DNA from 4 places in the Paenibacillus sp. sptzw28 genome. Region 1 is predicted to be linked to each of the others. Evidence: riboswitches for the same ligand, from Rfam matches in the RefSeq annotation. Region 1 holds a riboswitch; each other region holds the start of a gene.
The links. A riboswitch is a leader RNA that binds a small molecule or an ion and turns the genes downstream of it on or off. The one in region 1 is predicted to bind cyclic di-GMP.

Region 1 (4,132 bases):
ATGGCCACCCGGTTGGAGAAGCCCCTTAAACCTCTCATCTTCAAAAAACCAGTCGGCTGCCATGCGAAGGTGCCGGGGGCGATAGGTGAGGTTTTGGACAGTACCTTCCAAACTATTATCGTTGCGGTTATTGAATGGATGTTCGAGCAGGCCAACGATAAAGCCGCAGCGCGCCAAATGCCGAGCGAGCGACCGGTACACAAGCGGTGAACCGCCTGTACCGTGTGAAATGAGGACTAGCCTAAATTTACCATCCAGCGGCGCTGCGTCTCTGGCCACCTCCAACGAGTACGGCCCTATCCTATCAGTCTGTTCCGGTGCATCTGTCGGATACATCACGATCATGGGAACGGTCAACCTCAATGCGTTGTCGGTAATTTGTACCTCGCAGCAACCTGCATATACTTCAACAATGTCTTCTATTTTGTTCATCTTGATCTCTTCCTCTCCTTGAGTTACATGCTCCTAATATGGCGAGCCAACGGGAATATATATGTCTAATACCGAATCCTCGTTCATCGGTCCTAGATATCGATGGTCGTAACGCACAAACTCCGGGCAATTCGTACGAACGCTGCCTGACTGGGGTAACCACGTTTCATAAATGTACTGGAACGTATCGTTGAGTCTCGATAATGTCCCCTTATGAGTAAAAACCGCATAAGTTACCACTGGGAGCAGCTTAGCGACCATTCCCAAGGGAACTACACTTTCCTCGCTAGCCACCTCGACACAAGCGATATACGTGATTTCCCATTGCCTACCTGTAAGTTCAATGACCGCATAAAATATGTCTTCCGTATCCGGCTTTCGCTCAATTTCAAACAAACGCTGCCTAAAGCTCCGCCATAGCTTTCCGACCTCGTCCGAATTGACACCCGGTATTGACATGCCGACCAGATGTAGCTTATTCAGGCAGACAAAAGCTGGCACGAGGGAGACGCTCTTATTCAAATGCTGTAGCCCCACTTCATCCAAAGGAAGCTTCTCCATTGCCCGGAACAGCGTGTCCTTCATGTCCCTTTGCTTTCGAAATTGTCCAGGCGAGATGGAGAACATTTTCCAAAAGGATCGGGCGAAGGATTCCTGAGACTCGAACCGGTACAAGATGGCAATATCTATGATCCTTTGGTTGGTATAAAATAAATCGTATGCTGCTTGTGTCAATCTTCGCTTGCGTATGTACTCCGAGACGGAGTTTCTCGTAACCGATAGGAAGATCCGGTGAAAATGGTACGGCGAATAGCCCGCAGCCTCCATAACCTTGGTGCTTAAGCTCTGATCGGTCAGATGATCCTCAATATAGGTAATGGCCTTGATTACCAAATCCTTATAATCCACTTTAATGCCTCCATATCGATATACTCACTTTACGACAGATGGAACGCTCTGTTTTGATATTTTTTGCGGAATTTTACTTTACCCAACAGCAAATACTACTTTCCAAGCGCAGATAGTTTCCTAATCAGCCACACTCTTCGGTTCGCCAAAAGAGCGACCTCTGGCAATTGCTCAGTCTCGCTGGTTTTAAACAAATCTGACCGTCCCTCGGTTAATGATGCATCGTTAGTCTAAGACTTTATTTTCCTGGTCTACAACTTTATTTTCTTAGTCTACAACTTTATTTTCCAGTCTATTACTTTATTTTCGTTCTACAGCAAAATGACCGTTGGCGTGCGGGGTGGGTCACATGTGTGCCAGGGTGTCAAAACTTAAAAAAGTAGCCGATCGTTTGGCCGGCTGCCGCTGTGTAATGGTTGAACTCCCGTTAGCTGAAATGACCAGACCTTGGTAAGACGATAAAAATAATAAAAGAAATGAAAATTATCTATCCAGCTCCTTTAAGCAGTTGTTAAATCCCATTCATATATACAAACCCTTTTCTTCATCTGCTGGAACTTTCTTTTCAATAACCAAATCTATTTCTTCACCACTTATGACGAGAAAATAATCATTACGTGTAATCCAGACAATCAAGCTGCTGACCGTGATGAGCCTTCAGGCGAGTGATACTGTCGGGTCCTATATTGAACGAAAAGTGATCACGACCTTGTTCAGATCGAGTTGTTTCAGGGCACCGTTAACATCTTGTTGAGCAATCATCTTGGCATCCCATATGTCATTGATGATAGAGAGTCGGCTATCCTGCTGGAATAGGCAGCTTGATAAGGTGACTTAGAGTGACCCCAAAGTTACTTAAAGTCACCTTATCTTTTCAATGTTTATTGCCGATATAATCAGTGTGCGATTTTTGCATTTTTATCCACGAAGGAGATGATGGACTTGTAGAATAAAAGCATTCGTCCAAGTTGGAAGTATTCGAGCGGCAAGGCAAAATGTTTACATAGTACTGACAAAACGGTATTATAATTGATGTTGTCGGAAGGAATTGGAATAGAAATTTGTCAAAAGCAAACTTGTTGAAAAACAAGGACGCAAAGCCACGGGTCTAACGTTCTATGAACTATGATGGCCGGGTTACCAAATTCACGACTTGTGGCACTGGCGCTTTTAGTTATAAAAGCTTTTGGTCCACGCGTCGATAAAGAGAGAGGGATTCGATGATCATCGTCACCAAACCGTATGTCTCCGAAGTATTGGCTCAAACGCTGCGCAAATACGAAGTTCCCATTCTAAAAGCGGATGATGTTCACGTATCTAACGAAGCGGAACTGAACCGTTTCTCAGAACAAGCTTTTTTTCACCGATTTACAAGCAGCCATGAACCCCAGCCTCTTTTGTGCAACTCCGAAGCATCTTTGCGTCTCCTCGGTCAAAATCTTCAGAACCGCCCTGCTTGGCAACAGGCCGGCATCTTCAAAAACAAGGCTGCTTTCCGTCAGTTGATGAAGCCGGATTATCCTGATTTATATTTTCAGAGCTTACACTTGAACGAATTGGACTCAATCGATCCGGCCAAATTGCCGTACCCGGTTATCGTCAAGCCTTCGGTCGGGTATTCCAGCATCGGCGTATATCGGGTTGAGAACGCGGGTCAGTGGAGAGAAGCAATCCGCTCTACGCGGCAAGCCCTCACCATAGGCGCAGACATGTACTCGGAGGACGTAGTCAATGCCAACGAGGTAATTATAGAGCAGTGGATCGACGGTACGGAATATGCCATTGACGCTTATTTCGATTTCGATGGACAACCGGTCATATTAAATGTATTTGCACGCAAATTTATGCACGAAAGCGATACAAGCGACCGAATATATTATACAAGCAAGCATGTCATCCAGGAAATGTTAGTACCCTTGACCGAGTTTTTATCCAAAATCGGCAAGAAGCTGGAGCTCCGCAATTTCCCTTTGCATGCGGAAGTGCGGAAAACGAGCAAAGGCAGCGTCGTACCGGTGGAAATCAATCCATTCCGGTTCGCGGGATGCGGAACAACCGAGTTAGGGATTCACGCTTACGGTATCAACTCCTATGAAAGCTTCTTTCTGCAACAAAAACCCGATTGGCAGACTATCACCAAAAGCATGGATGATGCGGTATACAGCTTCTTTTGTGCGGAATACGAGCTGGATAGCGGCCACAACATTCTGGGATTCAATCATGAAGGCTTCAAGCAACATTTTCAAAACATATTGGAGTACAGGGTCATGCCGGAGGAATTCAATATGTTCGCAGTTGTCTTTTACCGCAGCGAAACCATGCTGGAGAATCATAGGCTGATTAAGTTGAATTTGGATTCCTATATAATTAGAGGACAAGCCGGTCAAGCCAATTCAATGAGTTCCTGACCGGGGAACTGTAAAGAAAGAGGAGACTCTTTTTTTACAGTTTTCTTTTGAGCCTGTTGCGAAAATTGTTGAAATTTGCAGTATTATGCAAATTTATGCCTACAGTTATTATATTTCTTAAAGGGGACAAATTACGTGAAATCAGCCTCAACCAAATTAGTAAGCGCCCTGCGCTTCAAGGATTCCATCGTAAAGAAAATTTCTTTAGCCGCCATTGTACCGCTTTCTCTCTTTTCGATCATCTTCAGCTTAACGCTCTATTATTACTCGATGCACATTATCGACAATCACCTGTTGCCCAGCTTTGAGCAAGTTCTGAAAACAAACATGAATACATACAGTGCCAGCGTTACGGCTGATTTGGTCAATAAAGCCAAAACAGA
Region 2 (4,132 bases), 1.6 Mb from region 1:
ACGTAAATGAGGGATCGCGGCCCGAGAGACGCGGATGGCAGCATACAGCTTTAAATCCAGATCAGATGCCCACAGCGCGTCATCTATCTGTTCAAACGGCTTCGCAGCGGCGGTTCCGGCGTTATTGACTAAAATATCCAGCCGACCGAAGCGCAGTACAGTATCGGCGACCGCTTTTTCGCAATCCTCGGACTTCGTTACGTCTACCTTTATCATAAGTACATCAGATCCGGATTGATTCCTGATATGCGCAGCAGCGGTAGTTAATTGCTCTTCATTTCTTGCGCAAATCGCAACCATAGCGCCTTCTTTGGCAAACATTACCGCTGTTTCAAGGCCGATTCCTTTACTCCCACCGGTGATGAGCGCAACTTTTCCCTTGAGTATCAAATCCATCGATTGTTTGCTCCTTTGATTTTAAACAGTTATCTGCGGCATATAATCTTCACGGGCCGGATTGAAAATATCCAATGAAACCGTGTCTTCAATAGCGTATACGCTATGTTCTATCCCGCCAGGAATTACAAAGCTCCCGCCGGCCTTTACTTCGTACTCCTCATTGTTGCAAATAACCCTTACTTTTCCTTCTGTAATGTAAAAGATTTGTTCATGATAATGACTATGCAGCGGAAATAGGGATCCTTTTGCTATTAAATGTTCAACAAGCATTAGTTTGTTATTATAAGCCAGCACTCTTCTTTCTACACCTTTGAATGGATAGGCTACTTCTACTTTATCCCGATCTGTCATCATATAATATCACCCTTTATTTAAGATTCCGCTTACTTAGTTGGAGACCACAGCTTCTGATTCGGCGATCTCATGTACAACTTCAATAATCATATCTTCTTGACCGGCAATAATTTTTCTTCTTCCTAACTCCATAAATACTTTATGGGGGTCTACATTATATTTTTGGGATAAGAGTTCAACAGGTTTTGCAAAGCCTGAAAATACGCCGGCCAATCCGCTTATAACACTTGTAGAATTGATAGTCGGTACTTTTTCGATGATTGTCTTCTCTGCAATGTTTGCTCCTTCAAGGAGCTTTGATAAGTCAATATTAGTGGTATAGCCCAATCTATTTAATACTGCGATCAGTACCTCCAATTGGGCATTGCCAGCCCCGGCTCCGAATCCCCGAATCGTACCATCCAGTATTCTAGCTCCTCCACTTAAAGCTGCAACCGAATTTGCTATGGCATGGCCTAGGTTGTTATGTGCATGAAACCCTACAGGTATGTTTATTGTGCCGGTGAGTGCTTTTACCCGCTCAATAACGTCTTCCGGCAAATAAACTCCGGCAGAATCCATAATGATTACACCGTGTGCCCCATACGATTGCATTTTTAACGCTTCCTGCGTAAGTAATTCAATAGACGCCATATGGCTCATCATCAATACTCCATAAGCTTCCCGCCCTCTATCCAAGGCATACTCAATGTGCCTCTTAGTGATATCGGCTTCAGTGCAATGAGAAGCGACCCTGACAACATGCACACCCAGGTCTAACGCTGCTTTCAAATCGTTTATCGTAGCTACACCCGGTATAACATGGATTCCTATTTTCGTATGACGTAAAGTGCTTGACGCCAGCTCAAAAATTTCTTCATCCCGAACAAGAGATTCGCCTAATTGCAATGAAGATGCTCCAAGGCCATTGCCGTGCCCGACTTCAATAATCGGAATACCTGCCGCATCGGCTATGAGCATGTAGTTATACATCTGTTCTCTGGTTAACTGATGACGTACGGCATGGGAACCGTCTCTTAGGGTTGGATCACTGATTAGAACCGTGGACACCTGGATTACGCCCCTTTCTCTATGCCCGCCAGCTTTGAAGCATACTCTTCTGCAGTAGCAATGGCGGCACAATTGATAATATCAAGATTTCCGGCATACGGGGGCAAGTAGTCTCCAAGTCCCTGCACTTTAATCATTACTACAATTCGGCCGTCTTCTATAGTAGGAGGGATAATTAATTGATAGCCTGGAACATAAGATTGCATCTTAGAAATAATTCGGTTCAAATTTCTATGAAGCAGCTCCAGATTGGGATTATGAACCTTGGCATAAATGGTGGTTTGCATGTCAATGCAAGGCTCTGCGGGGTTTAAATTAATAATAGCTTTAGCTTTATTACATCGGGAGAATTTTCGGATCGCTTCCTCCGTATTTTCGATATATTCGTCAAGGTTGGATCTTGTAGCCGGACCGGCGCTCTTGGAAGCAATACTGGATACCACTTCAATATATTCGACCCGTTCATGGGATTGTCCGATCGCATACGCTACCGGTACGGAAGCTTGTCCCCCGCATGTAACCATATTTACGTTATCAAGCGTCAAGCATTCACTTAAATTTACCGCAGGAACACACATTTCCCCAATTTTTGACGGAGTCATATCTATAACAAACTTTCGAAGCCTTCTAAAAACTATTGCATGTTGAGCATGAGAAAATGCAGAAGTGGCATCGAAAACAATATCGTACATATGAGCGTAATCTACAATAGCATCAATTTTTTTATCCGAAACATGTATTCCTAAATCTCTGGCTATAATCATCCCGGGCGATTCCAAGTTTCTACCCACAAACAGTGTACACTCCAAATGAGGCGATCTCATCGTTTTTTTTAGTAAGTCTGTCCCGATATTGCCGCTGCCTATAATTGCAACCTTGATCTTCCCACTGCTCATTTTAAATCCTCCTTGGCGCAAAAAGTGCATGGATTTAATTCTGAATTTTCCGACTTTTGAGAAAATATTAACTCCAATACTCACATTTCTTTCCTGCCAGACGATTTAATTAATTTTAAGCAGCACAAAAAACCTCCCATCAGCATTATTAGAATGAATAGACGGAGGCTGCCGTCGTATTCGGTAACTGGCAGGCATAGCGAATGGTGGTGCTTTCCGCCTTAGCCCCTATAGCTTTGCGTCGCCGCTTTTCAGCGGGTTTGCCATTATCGTACGAAATATTCTGTTGTCGTATATTGTCAATTTACATGATATTACTATATTTTAAAATAGGCATATTATACTATTTTGATTATAATACTATATTAGAAATCATTATAATAAAAGGATGCGCAAAGGGTTTCTTATAGCTCGGTTCACTCGGCTATTTAGGCAAAATTCGTATTGCCTATGACGAATGGAATCTTCATCATCGCATATTAACTCCGGAACCGCGGATTATTTAACACCGAGGGATGAAAACGACATCAATTCCAGCTACACAATGGCGGATACTGTGTTTACCGCTTGTTTTATAAATCAGTGTCTCAAACACAGCGATGTAATTGGAATGGCGAATTTCGCACCGACCGTCAATACAAGGGCAGTGCAGTGCAGCATTCGAATGCCGTTCTTTATAGTGTGACCGGCGATTCGAAAGATGCTTACAACGATATTGGGAAAGAGCAGGTTCGCGTCATCGAACAGCCGTTACATTGGAATGCGCAATCTGATCTTACAGTTGAAATTCAGCCCCATTCCGTAAACGTTCTTGTAGTAACGTAACGGAACTCGAAACAGCAGCGGTACGCCCTCGTGGTACGCCAGCTTGGCGGCACACCTTGCAACCATTGTACCGAATACGATAACGAATACAAGGTATAAAATGCTAAGGCTATTCCTGATAAAATACCCCAAACGCCACCAAATTCATCACCGCGGGCAGATGACGATTCTGATACGTCAAGCGGGACTTACGGCTCCCGGCATCTACGGACCGAACGAAGAGGAAACCGCAGCCATGCGCGCAGCCCACGCGACGAACAAATGATAGATATATTTAAGAGGCAGTGCCGGCTCGGCGTCTGCCTCTTTGCTGTTCCAAAAGATGCGAGGAACGTTCAAAGGAATAAAAATTTTCAACTTAGGGGTGAGCGGGCTCAGGGCTTTTATCTGAACTGAAAGCTTTGTTCCCTTCGTTAAATCACCACTTCACGGGTTCTTCGAGAATAATGCCGTCGGTCATGACCCATTGGGTCAAGCTGTGTTCCTTGGCCTGGATGACAATAAAGTACAAATCCTCTGTCTCGGACGTATTCCGCAGGGTACGCACACCTTGCGGTGCCATGCGTACGGCGCTTCCTTCCGTCACCTCGAGAATTTCGCCGTCAACT
Region 3 (4,132 bases), 940 kb from region 1:
GCTATGGGCCACCGTCGCGGAATAGTCCGTCGTTGCGGGGTCGAATGCCGGCGTCATTGCCCCTTGCGACAACGTCAAATTGCTTAGATTCACGTCCTGCTCCGACACGGTAACCGTACTCGAGTCCGTATAGTGCCCGTCGTCCGTCGTCGCGGTAATGACTGCCGTTCCCGGACCGACCGGCGTGACGACGCCGTTCTGGTCTACTGTCGCCACCGCAGGCGTATCCGATACCCAGCGCACATTCTTGTTGCTTGCCGTGCTCGGCAGCACTGCCGCGCTTAGCTGCCCCGTGCTTCCGCCCTGTACCAGCGAAAGGGCCGACGGCGTCACGTCGACGCCTGTCGCGGGGATATAGTAATTGATCCGCAGAATCGGTCGCTTCGTGGAGTCGGAATATTCAGAGGAAGCGAATATTTTATAGTTCGCTACATTCGTAGCTTCGTCTTGATCGACAATTTCCACGCCGTAGTTCGGCTTGCCGCCTTCGACCCACTGCCGCACCGTACCGGTCAACGTAAAGGTTTTCCAGGTGTTAGGCGTGTAGCTGACCGATTGGATGTCGACCGTCGCGGCGTCGTATAAGGGCTGGTTGTTCCATGTTGTTTCGCCAGCCGATGCAGCAGTCCCGCTCTTGTTCCCTTCCACCCAAGGCTCGAGAATCTCCCGCGCGCCCATGGAGACGGTATTGTTGGCTGCGTCGAGGAGATAAAGCTCCAGCGTCGCGCTTGTAATAATGGCATTGGCGGGGATGGACGACATGTCGAATTTGTGCAACGCCCTCTTTCTGTCATTCACATAAGCCGCAACACGGCCAACATATGTCCGGTCGTAAGCGCCCCAGTTGGTATCAGGATAGGTATTATATTCGTGGACACTGGTATCGTCTGTACCGACATACCCGTTCAGCCCTTGCTGCAGCACGACCTGCGTCGTAGTGACCGGCTTGTCGCTCGCAGCGGGGGCTCTGACGGTTACCGTGCTTGTCGCCGTTAACCCGTCCGCCGTCGTCGCTGTGATCGTGGCATTCCCGAGGTTGGCGCCCGGCGTCACGTATCCATTCGCGTCCACCGCCGCGACCGAAGAATCGCTGGACGTCCACGTCACACTCTGATCCGTGGCATTATCCGGTGTAAAGTCGGCTTTCAGCCTGGTGCCGCTTCCTCCCTGGATTAGGGTAAGCTCCGCAGGCGCAACGGTGAAGTCCGTAGCCGGTACGCTATATGTGATCGTTAATTTGGGACGGGTGGTTCCTTCGCTGGAATCGAATCCCTTGTTGAAATCTGACGCATCCGTGGAATTATCTCTCTTAAGCATGATTCCGTAGTTCGCTGCCGTTCCAGACACCCACTGCTGCGTCAGACCCAGCACATCGAATGCATTCCAGGAACCGTTCGCAACGCTTGTCGTCATCTGGCTTGAAATTGGCGTCGTGTTATAGATTGGGGTGCTTACCGCGTTGTTCCAGGTAAGCGTATTCTCCTGCCAATCCTTTGTCACTTGATGGATAGCGATTGGCACATTGGTGGTTCCTATGTTGCTGCTCACCCTGGCATCATTTAAGTACAGCTCCAGCTTCGCGCTCGTAATCTCGGCGTTCTGCGGGATGGACGCAAGATCGAATTGGAGAAACGTATATCTCTGCCCGGTCGCCAAATTACCAATGATAAGCGCTGCTGAATTGCCAAAGTTCGTTGTTCCCTGTTCTTGCGCGACGAGCGCATCCTTCATAGCGGTATACCCGTTAGTCCAGTACTGCAACACCCTCGTCACAGGCGTTGCCGCCGCAGCTGCGGAGGTGGGGGACAAAAGTAAGGATGCAACCGCTGAAAATACCATGAGTCCGCTGAGTGTTGCGGAAACGATGCGTCTGAATAACCCGATTCGTTTTCGTTGAGTAAATTGCATGATGGAAACCCTCCGTAATTTTTTTGTTATCCCCAAGCCGGAAACAGACAGGCGTTATGATTCGAGGAGAAGATTTTCAAATCCCCGTATCACGGCTATGCCTGCCCGCATTCCGTTATCGTAATAATGCCTCCTTCATATCTCCGGATCGCTTGGCCGATAATCAGCATATCCCGTCCATCCGTTAGCGGATAAATAACTCCGGCGTTGACGTGAAGCGGCATAAATAAGTGTGCTGGTAACCTTATCTTTCAGCTGCATCACCCCTTTCAAATAACAGAAACCCCCGTCTACTGTTGCTAAATAGACGGGGGTTTCCGCCGTATTCGGTAACTGGCTGGCATGTTGGATGCATTCGATCCACTTAAGCCCCTATAGCTTTGCGTCACCACCTTTCAGTGGCTTTGCCGTTGTCGTACGAAGTATTTAATTGTCGTTTACTGCGTTGGTTGACTGTCGAATACGAATTAGTTAACTTGAACCGTGTATATACGTTTTACCATGATCTTCTTTTTTTTTGGATGGCTTTTTTTAAAATCATGAGATGGATTTTTTGGATTTTCAGTTGAGCGAAACGTTTCAATCGGACTTTTCCGGACAGAAAAAAACCGGTCACATTCAGTGTGGACCGGGTCTATCATTAACGCGGCAACTGGGCCGGCCTGTCGAACAGTAATCCGACGAGAGGCTTTAGTGCCTTGACTCGTCCCTAAATAGAGTTGCAGGACGAGAACGGACTTGTTCATTTCTGTAACGAAATGAGAAAACAGCGCACCACGCTGCTGTCAAATTGCGTTCCGCAATTTTTAACAAGCTCGAACCTCGCCTCTTCCTCCGTCATGACGGTAGGGCCGCTTGGAAATCATACTGTCATAGGCCTCGATAACGGCGCATATGCGGGCAAGATAGGGGATTTCTTCGCCGGACAAGCCTTCCGGATACCCTTTACCGTCCCATCTCTCATGATGGTAACGAACGACCGCGATAACTTCGGGGTCCTGTATCGAGAGATTTTCAAGCAGTTCGGCACCCAATTGCGGATGCAGCCGCATTAAGTTTAACCGCATTGGGTTAAGCGGTTTCCTATTGCGGAGCACTTCGCCCGGAATCATGGTTTTGCCCACATCATGCAGGAAACAACCGCGTATCAGAGCAGTCGTGTCTCGGGAGTCAAGTCCGAAAGATGCAGCCGCATTCCCGGCTAAAAGGGCGACTCTTTCCGAATGTCGAAAGGTGTCCGGGCATTTTCTTTGCAAGAATCCCATCCATTTGTCCACGGTTAACGATTGAGCTTTGCTGCTTAAGGTTCGAATAGCAGTGCCGGTTTCACTGATCATTCGTCCTTCCCCTTTCTCGTAAGAAACCGCATTGAATATAAAGAGGAACCTGACTTATCAATTGTTCCATTCATTAATTTGTACCATGCTCAATCCGTTTTTTGGATGGATTTTTTAAAACTAGTGGGATGGATTTTTTGTCTGCCACCAATCAAAACCCCGGCTGATGCTTCCGGGTCATATACTCGGCGTACACGATTTGCCAGGATGGGATTATTTGCTCCGGCGTTACATATCCATCAGACCATGATTTCTCCTTTTTGTTCCCGATACTGGGATGGATACATTCCTGTTTCACGTTTGAAAATCCGGCTGAAATAGTTTGGGTCAGGATACCCGACGAGTTCTGCAATATCTTTGGCGAGCCAACCCGGATGTTCCACCAATAGTTTCTTGGCCGTCTCGATTCGGAGCCTCACGATATATTTGGCGGGCGAGAGCCCTTTGTATTTGATGAAAACTTTACTCAGGTAAGAAGGCACAAGACCGAATCTCTCAGACAGCGTTTGATGATTAATTTGCTCTGTGTAATGTTCCAGCAGAAACTGTTCGATTTTTTCCGCCAATTTATCGTTCTCCCTCTCGCCTTTATCGTTCTTGTTATAAAAGGAGAGGAAGTCAATAATTGTGCACGTATAATTGAAAATTGCTTGGTAATCCTTTGATTGCAGGACCATCTGGTTCACATCGATTTCGAGCATTTCGCCGGTGTAATAAGCAGCTTTCCCCGTATGCTGGGATAGGAGCGTTAAAATTCGCTGCAGCTTTCTTTCCAGAATGTTCTGCCTCAGAGGTCTTTGCTTCCATTTTGCAAGCAGTAATTGAATCTCTGCCTTGAACAGATTGATGTTTTCCCGCTCCAAAGCCGCTGCGAGCTTCCGTTCCAT
Region 4 (4,132 bases), 360 kb from region 1:
GGCACCTGAGTGCCGCCGTTATCGTATAGGCCGTCCGCTGAAGATTTGTTTTCTCCCTGAACGAAAAGCGATACCCTGTCCAGGTTTGCTTCGATCTTGTCGCCGGCGGCTAGTGCCACGCCAGAGAAGAATACCGATCCGCATAAGAATGATACGGCAAGGTGTTTAATAGAATAATTCTTTTCACTCATCAGTTCTCATCCTCCGATGATTAAGTATTTGGATTACAAAGAAGCGCCAATCACATCCTTTATTGTAATATCGAGTTTTTCATCAGGCTTAGCTATAATAGAGTAGCGGCGAAATTGAGCCTGTTTTTTATTTTTACCAACCGATGGTAACGGTGAATCACCGATGAACGTGAAGCCGACTGTTTTTACTTGTATTCAAATAGACAGAAGAACAAGTCGATTAACCGAGAAAGGCTTAATTATGAAGATTATAACTTTGTGCGGCTCTACCAAATTCAAAAATCAATTTGAACAAGCAAACGCATTTCTTACACTTCAAGGAAATATAGTAATCAGCCTTGCCTTCTTTGAGCAGAGTGAAGAGGTTGAAATCACACAAGAACAGGCTCAATTACTCGGAAACTTACATTTCCGGAAAATCGATATTTCCGATGAAATATTCGTCATTGACGTTGATGGTTACATAGGTAGCAGTACAAGAAGAGAAATTGAGTATGCTGAAAAAAAGGGAAAAGCAATTCGCTACTACTCTGATACAGAGATCGTGGGCTTTCAGTTGTAAGCAGGATAGGCCGTAATGCAAATATCTTCGCCGCATTGTCGAACGGAATGGACCTTAACCTTGATCGCTTCATCCATCAATTCTAAGTCTTCACCCCCATAGGGTGTAATGGAATGCCGTCCCCCCAATACCTTCGGAGCGATATAAATTATCCACTTGTCAATAAGATTAGCGCGTAGAAATGAGCCGTTTACTTCGCTCCCACCCTCCACCAGTAGAGAGGTTACTCCCCGGCGGTGCAAAATATCCGAAAGCGCATGCAGATCCAATCCGAACCTGGTTTCAGGGACGGACAGCACTTCAACTCCCATCTGTTCCAGCTTATATACTTTTTCCGGGTCAGCATCCAACTTGGTGACAACCCAAGTTTGAACCTCCGAACAGTCGGTTACATGGGCATCATCCGGCAGCCTCAACTGCGAATCAAGGATAATACGGATGGGATTCTTTCCCCCTTCCGGCAAACGGGTGGTCAGGTGAGGATTATCGGTCAATACCGTATTTATCCCGACCAATATGGCGTCGACCTCGTTCCTTATTTGATGTACCTCAAGCTGTGCTTCCTCGCCTGTGATCCACTTGGAATGCCCTGTTGACGCAGCTAATTTCCCGTCCAAGGTCATAGCAGCCTTGGAGATGAAAAAAGGCCGCCGGTGTGTCATATGATGCACGAATTGTTCATTGAGTCGTCTGGCTTCCGATTCCAGTACGCCAACCTCGACCTCGATTCCCTCCTCTCGCAGCAATTGAATGCCGCGTCCGGCAACCATCGGATTCGGATCCTGCATGGCCACAACAACCCGTGCGATCCCGGAGCTTCGAATCAGTTCTGCGCAAGGAGGGGTCTTCCCGAAATGAGAGCAAGGCTCCAGCGTAACGTACAATGTTGCTCCCCTTGTATGGCCGCTTGCCATTTGGAAAGCGTGCACCTCAGCATGGGGTTCACCCGCCTTACGATGAACGCCGAGGCCGACAATTTGTCCATCATTAACGATGATGGCGCCAACAACCGGATTCGGATTCGTTTTTCCAATCGCCGTAGCCGCCATGTCCAATGCGAGTTTCATAAAATGTTGGTCTGAGTTCATGTTGTAATCCGGCTCCTCATCCCAGTTTGACGCTTTCAGTCATAGCGTTATAAATATGACCCGATTTTTCAACCTTCGTTGCCAAATAACGAGTGTTGTGCTTGGATACATCCCCCCAAATGGATACATGGTTATCGGTTAAGAGACCTTTTTCCCGCAATGACTGCAATTTCCTGGGATTGTTCGTTATTAAACTTACCGGTTTTTGCCGCAAACCTTGGAGTACGCGTATCGCCTCTTCATAGGATCTTTGATCGTCAGCGAAGCCAAGACTAAGATTTGCCTCTACAGTATCGCATCCTTCATCCTGCAGGATATAAGCTAATGATTTGGAAAAAAGTCCAATTCCACGGCCCTCGTGATTGGCCAAATAGAATAATGCCCCGCAGCCGTTATCGACAATCATTCGCATGGATTTCCGTAATTGATAGCCGCAATCGCATCGTTTACTTCCAAATATATCTCCCGTGTGGCAAATGCTGTGCATCCGGATTAAGGCATTCTCTCTATTGGCAAAATCACCGTATACAAGCACGGAGGATTGTTGGTAGGAAGCTAATTCTGCATGAGGTAAAAATTTGAGTACATCATCCATCTGCATGGAAGCGCTGCCTAAATTCAGCCAGGAATACCATTTGAAATCGATCTCCTGGTCGTCCAATTGAACAGGAAGCCTCACCGGGCCTACAAGAGCTATATCAGGACTTTGCTGTTGTTTTAGAATAGTTGTTTTATCAGCCAGAGCATTGTTAACCTGGTTCTTATTCATGAATCCATCTCCTCTGTTTGTATAGTTATCGGTGGTATGATGGCCCCGTCTCTCAACTGAAATCACTTTGCTTACCTGTCACCGCACCTCCTGATAGTTATTCAGCTTGGGCAGATCTTCCGCGGACGGCAAAAAAACCCGTCTACACGTGAGAGTGAATAGACGGGGCTGAGCCGTCGTATTCGGTAGCTGGCTGGCATAGCGGATATTTGATCCGCATTAGCCCCTTTAGCTTTGCGTCGCCGCTTTTCAGCGGGTTTGCCATTATCGTACGAAATATTTCAAAAAAGCACTCCTGCCGCCGCAATCACTGCGAAAGGGCAGGTAAAAATTAGTAAAAAATGTCATTATACTCTAAAGCATGTTTAACTGACTACACAATGAATATAAGATACAAATTCAAGAAAAGCAAGAATAATCATGATTTTTCGACATCAGTCGATAGGGTCCGTGCTGACCTACCTATTATTCGAGGGAGGACCAGTGCGCCGGGTGAATAAGTGACGGGGGCAGTTTTGTAGTCATATCCCCTTTGGCAGCGTTCACCTGAGCTTGTGTGAGAAAAATACTTTCAGTAAGGTTAGCGCCTCTGAGATCAGTATCCCGGAAATCAGCTCCAATAAGGTCAGCCGCTCTCAGGTCGGCACCTCTGAGGTCGGCTGCAATAAGGTAAGCCCCTCTCAAATTGGCGCCTCTAAGATCGGCCCCCTTCAGCTTCGCACCGATAAGGTCAGCCCCTCGGCCGTACGTCTTGCGACGGTTCGGGGAGCCCTTCAGGGAGCGAAGTGCTTCGGCTCTGACAAGTTCACTGGCCTCCACGAGCAAAGCGTTGACATCTGCCCGATATTCGGCAACATCCAGTTCGATTAGTGAATCGGGAGCAAGATGAGTAAGGCGCTCCGTTTCTTCCAGGGCAGAACGGAGAGCATCCCGCATCACACGGGCTGGCGGAAACGATAGCGCTTCACTCAGATACCAAAGGAGTTCATGGAGGTGCCTCATGACCGGAAATACTTCAAACATTTGTTTTGCGGTTTCCGGGGCTTGCCGCCAGTCCTGCCCGCCGAAGGTCACTTGGGAAACCTGCTGCCCCGCGCCAAAGCAATCATAAACAGTGCATCCTGGGAAGCCCAGCTGCCTGAGACTGCCGTGAACGCCGCAGCGGAAGTCCGGCTGCAGGTTTTGGCAGGGCTGCCCGGCAGCTTTGTCAATTGCGAAGTCTGCCGAAGCCGAGAACGGCAGGGCAGCACAGCACAAGCCGAAGCATGCCTCGCAGTCGGCTTGCAGAAGGAGCCGGCTGCCGCCCTGGAAAAGCCCAGAAGATTCTTGATTATTAGACATTGTCTGGTCTCCTTCAGTTCCGGCATAACACAGTACTCAGTGCTTGCATAACTCAGTGAATCAGAATCCCGTTTTCGGTATTTCAACCGGGGAATTAGCACAGGGTTCCGCCGTTCCGGTACGAATATTATACATCCGTTCGTGCGCCTGTTTCATGGCCTCGACAAAAGGACGATAAGGC

Region 2: linked by a shared signal. The riboswitch ahead of KZ483_RS25325 (acetaldehyde dehydrogenase (acetylating)) and the one ahead of KZ483_RS04335 (ATP-grasp domain-containing protein) in region 1 are both predicted to bind cyclic di-GMP.
Region 3: linked by a shared signal. The riboswitch ahead of KZ483_RS28855 (F-box protein) and the one ahead of KZ483_RS04335 (ATP-grasp domain-containing protein) in region 1 are both predicted to bind cyclic di-GMP.
Region 4: linked by a shared signal. The riboswitch ahead of KZ483_RS05955 (GTP cyclohydrolase II) and the one ahead of KZ483_RS04335 (ATP-grasp domain-containing protein) in region 1 are both predicted to bind cyclic di-GMP.

What each region holds. Positions count from the first base shown of each region.
Region 1 is NZ_CP080545.1:916,956-921,087, reverse strand. Features, by position in the region: gene KZ483_RS04345 (alpha/beta hydrolase family protein) at 1-432, opposite strand, end outside; gene KZ483_RS04340 (GyrI-like domain-containing protein) at 466-1,341, opposite strand; cyclic di-GMP riboswitch class I at 2,401-2,486, shown strand; gene KZ483_RS04335 (ATP-grasp domain-containing protein) at 2,562-3,749, shown strand; gene KZ483_RS04330 (methyl-accepting chemotaxis protein) at 3,885-4,132, shown strand, end outside.
Region 2 is NZ_CP080545.1:5,447,993-5,452,124, reverse strand. Features, by position in the region: gene KZ483_RS25340 (SDR family NAD(P)-dependent oxidoreductase) at 1-396, opposite strand, end outside; gene KZ483_RS25335 (cupin domain-containing protein) at 418-753, opposite strand; gene dmpG (4-hydroxy-2-oxovalerate aldolase) at 787-1,803, opposite strand; gene KZ483_RS25325 (acetaldehyde dehydrogenase (acetylating)) at 1,809-2,699, opposite strand; cyclic di-GMP riboswitch class I at 2,879-2,974, opposite strand; gene KZ483_RS29220 (alpha-L-arabinofuranosidase C-terminal domain-containing protein) at 3,157-3,384, shown strand; gene KZ483_RS25315 (hypothetical protein) at 3,282-3,524, shown strand; gene KZ483_RS25310 (DinB family protein) at 3,604-3,789, shown strand; gene KZ483_RS25305 (cupin domain-containing protein) at 3,943-4,132, opposite strand, start outside.
Region 3 is NZ_CP080545.1:6,079,253-6,083,384, forward strand. Features, by position in the region: gene KZ483_RS28190 (cadherin-like beta sandwich domain-containing protein) at 1-1,908, opposite strand, end outside; gene KZ483_RS28855 (F-box protein) at 2,004-2,132, opposite strand; cyclic di-GMP riboswitch class I at 2,234-2,327, opposite strand; gene KZ483_RS28195 (HD-GYP domain-containing protein) at 2,715-3,245, opposite strand; gene KZ483_RS28200 (response regulator) at 3,485-4,132, opposite strand, start outside.
Region 4 is NZ_CP080545.1:1,274,943-1,279,074, forward strand. Features, by position in the region: gene KZ483_RS05940 (superoxide dismutase family protein) at 1-191, opposite strand, end outside; gene KZ483_RS05945 (hypothetical protein) at 433-753, shown strand; gene ribD (bifunctional diaminohydroxyphosphoribosylaminopyrimidine deaminase/5-amino-6-(5-phosphoribosylamino)uracil reductase RibD) at 744-1,841, opposite strand; gene KZ483_RS05955 (GTP cyclohydrolase II) at 1,858-2,610, opposite strand; cyclic di-GMP riboswitch class I at 2,792-2,883, opposite strand; gene KZ483_RS05960 (pentapeptide repeat-containing protein) at 3,076-3,951, opposite strand; gene KZ483_RS05965 (beta-galactosidase) at 4,012-4,132, opposite strand, start outside.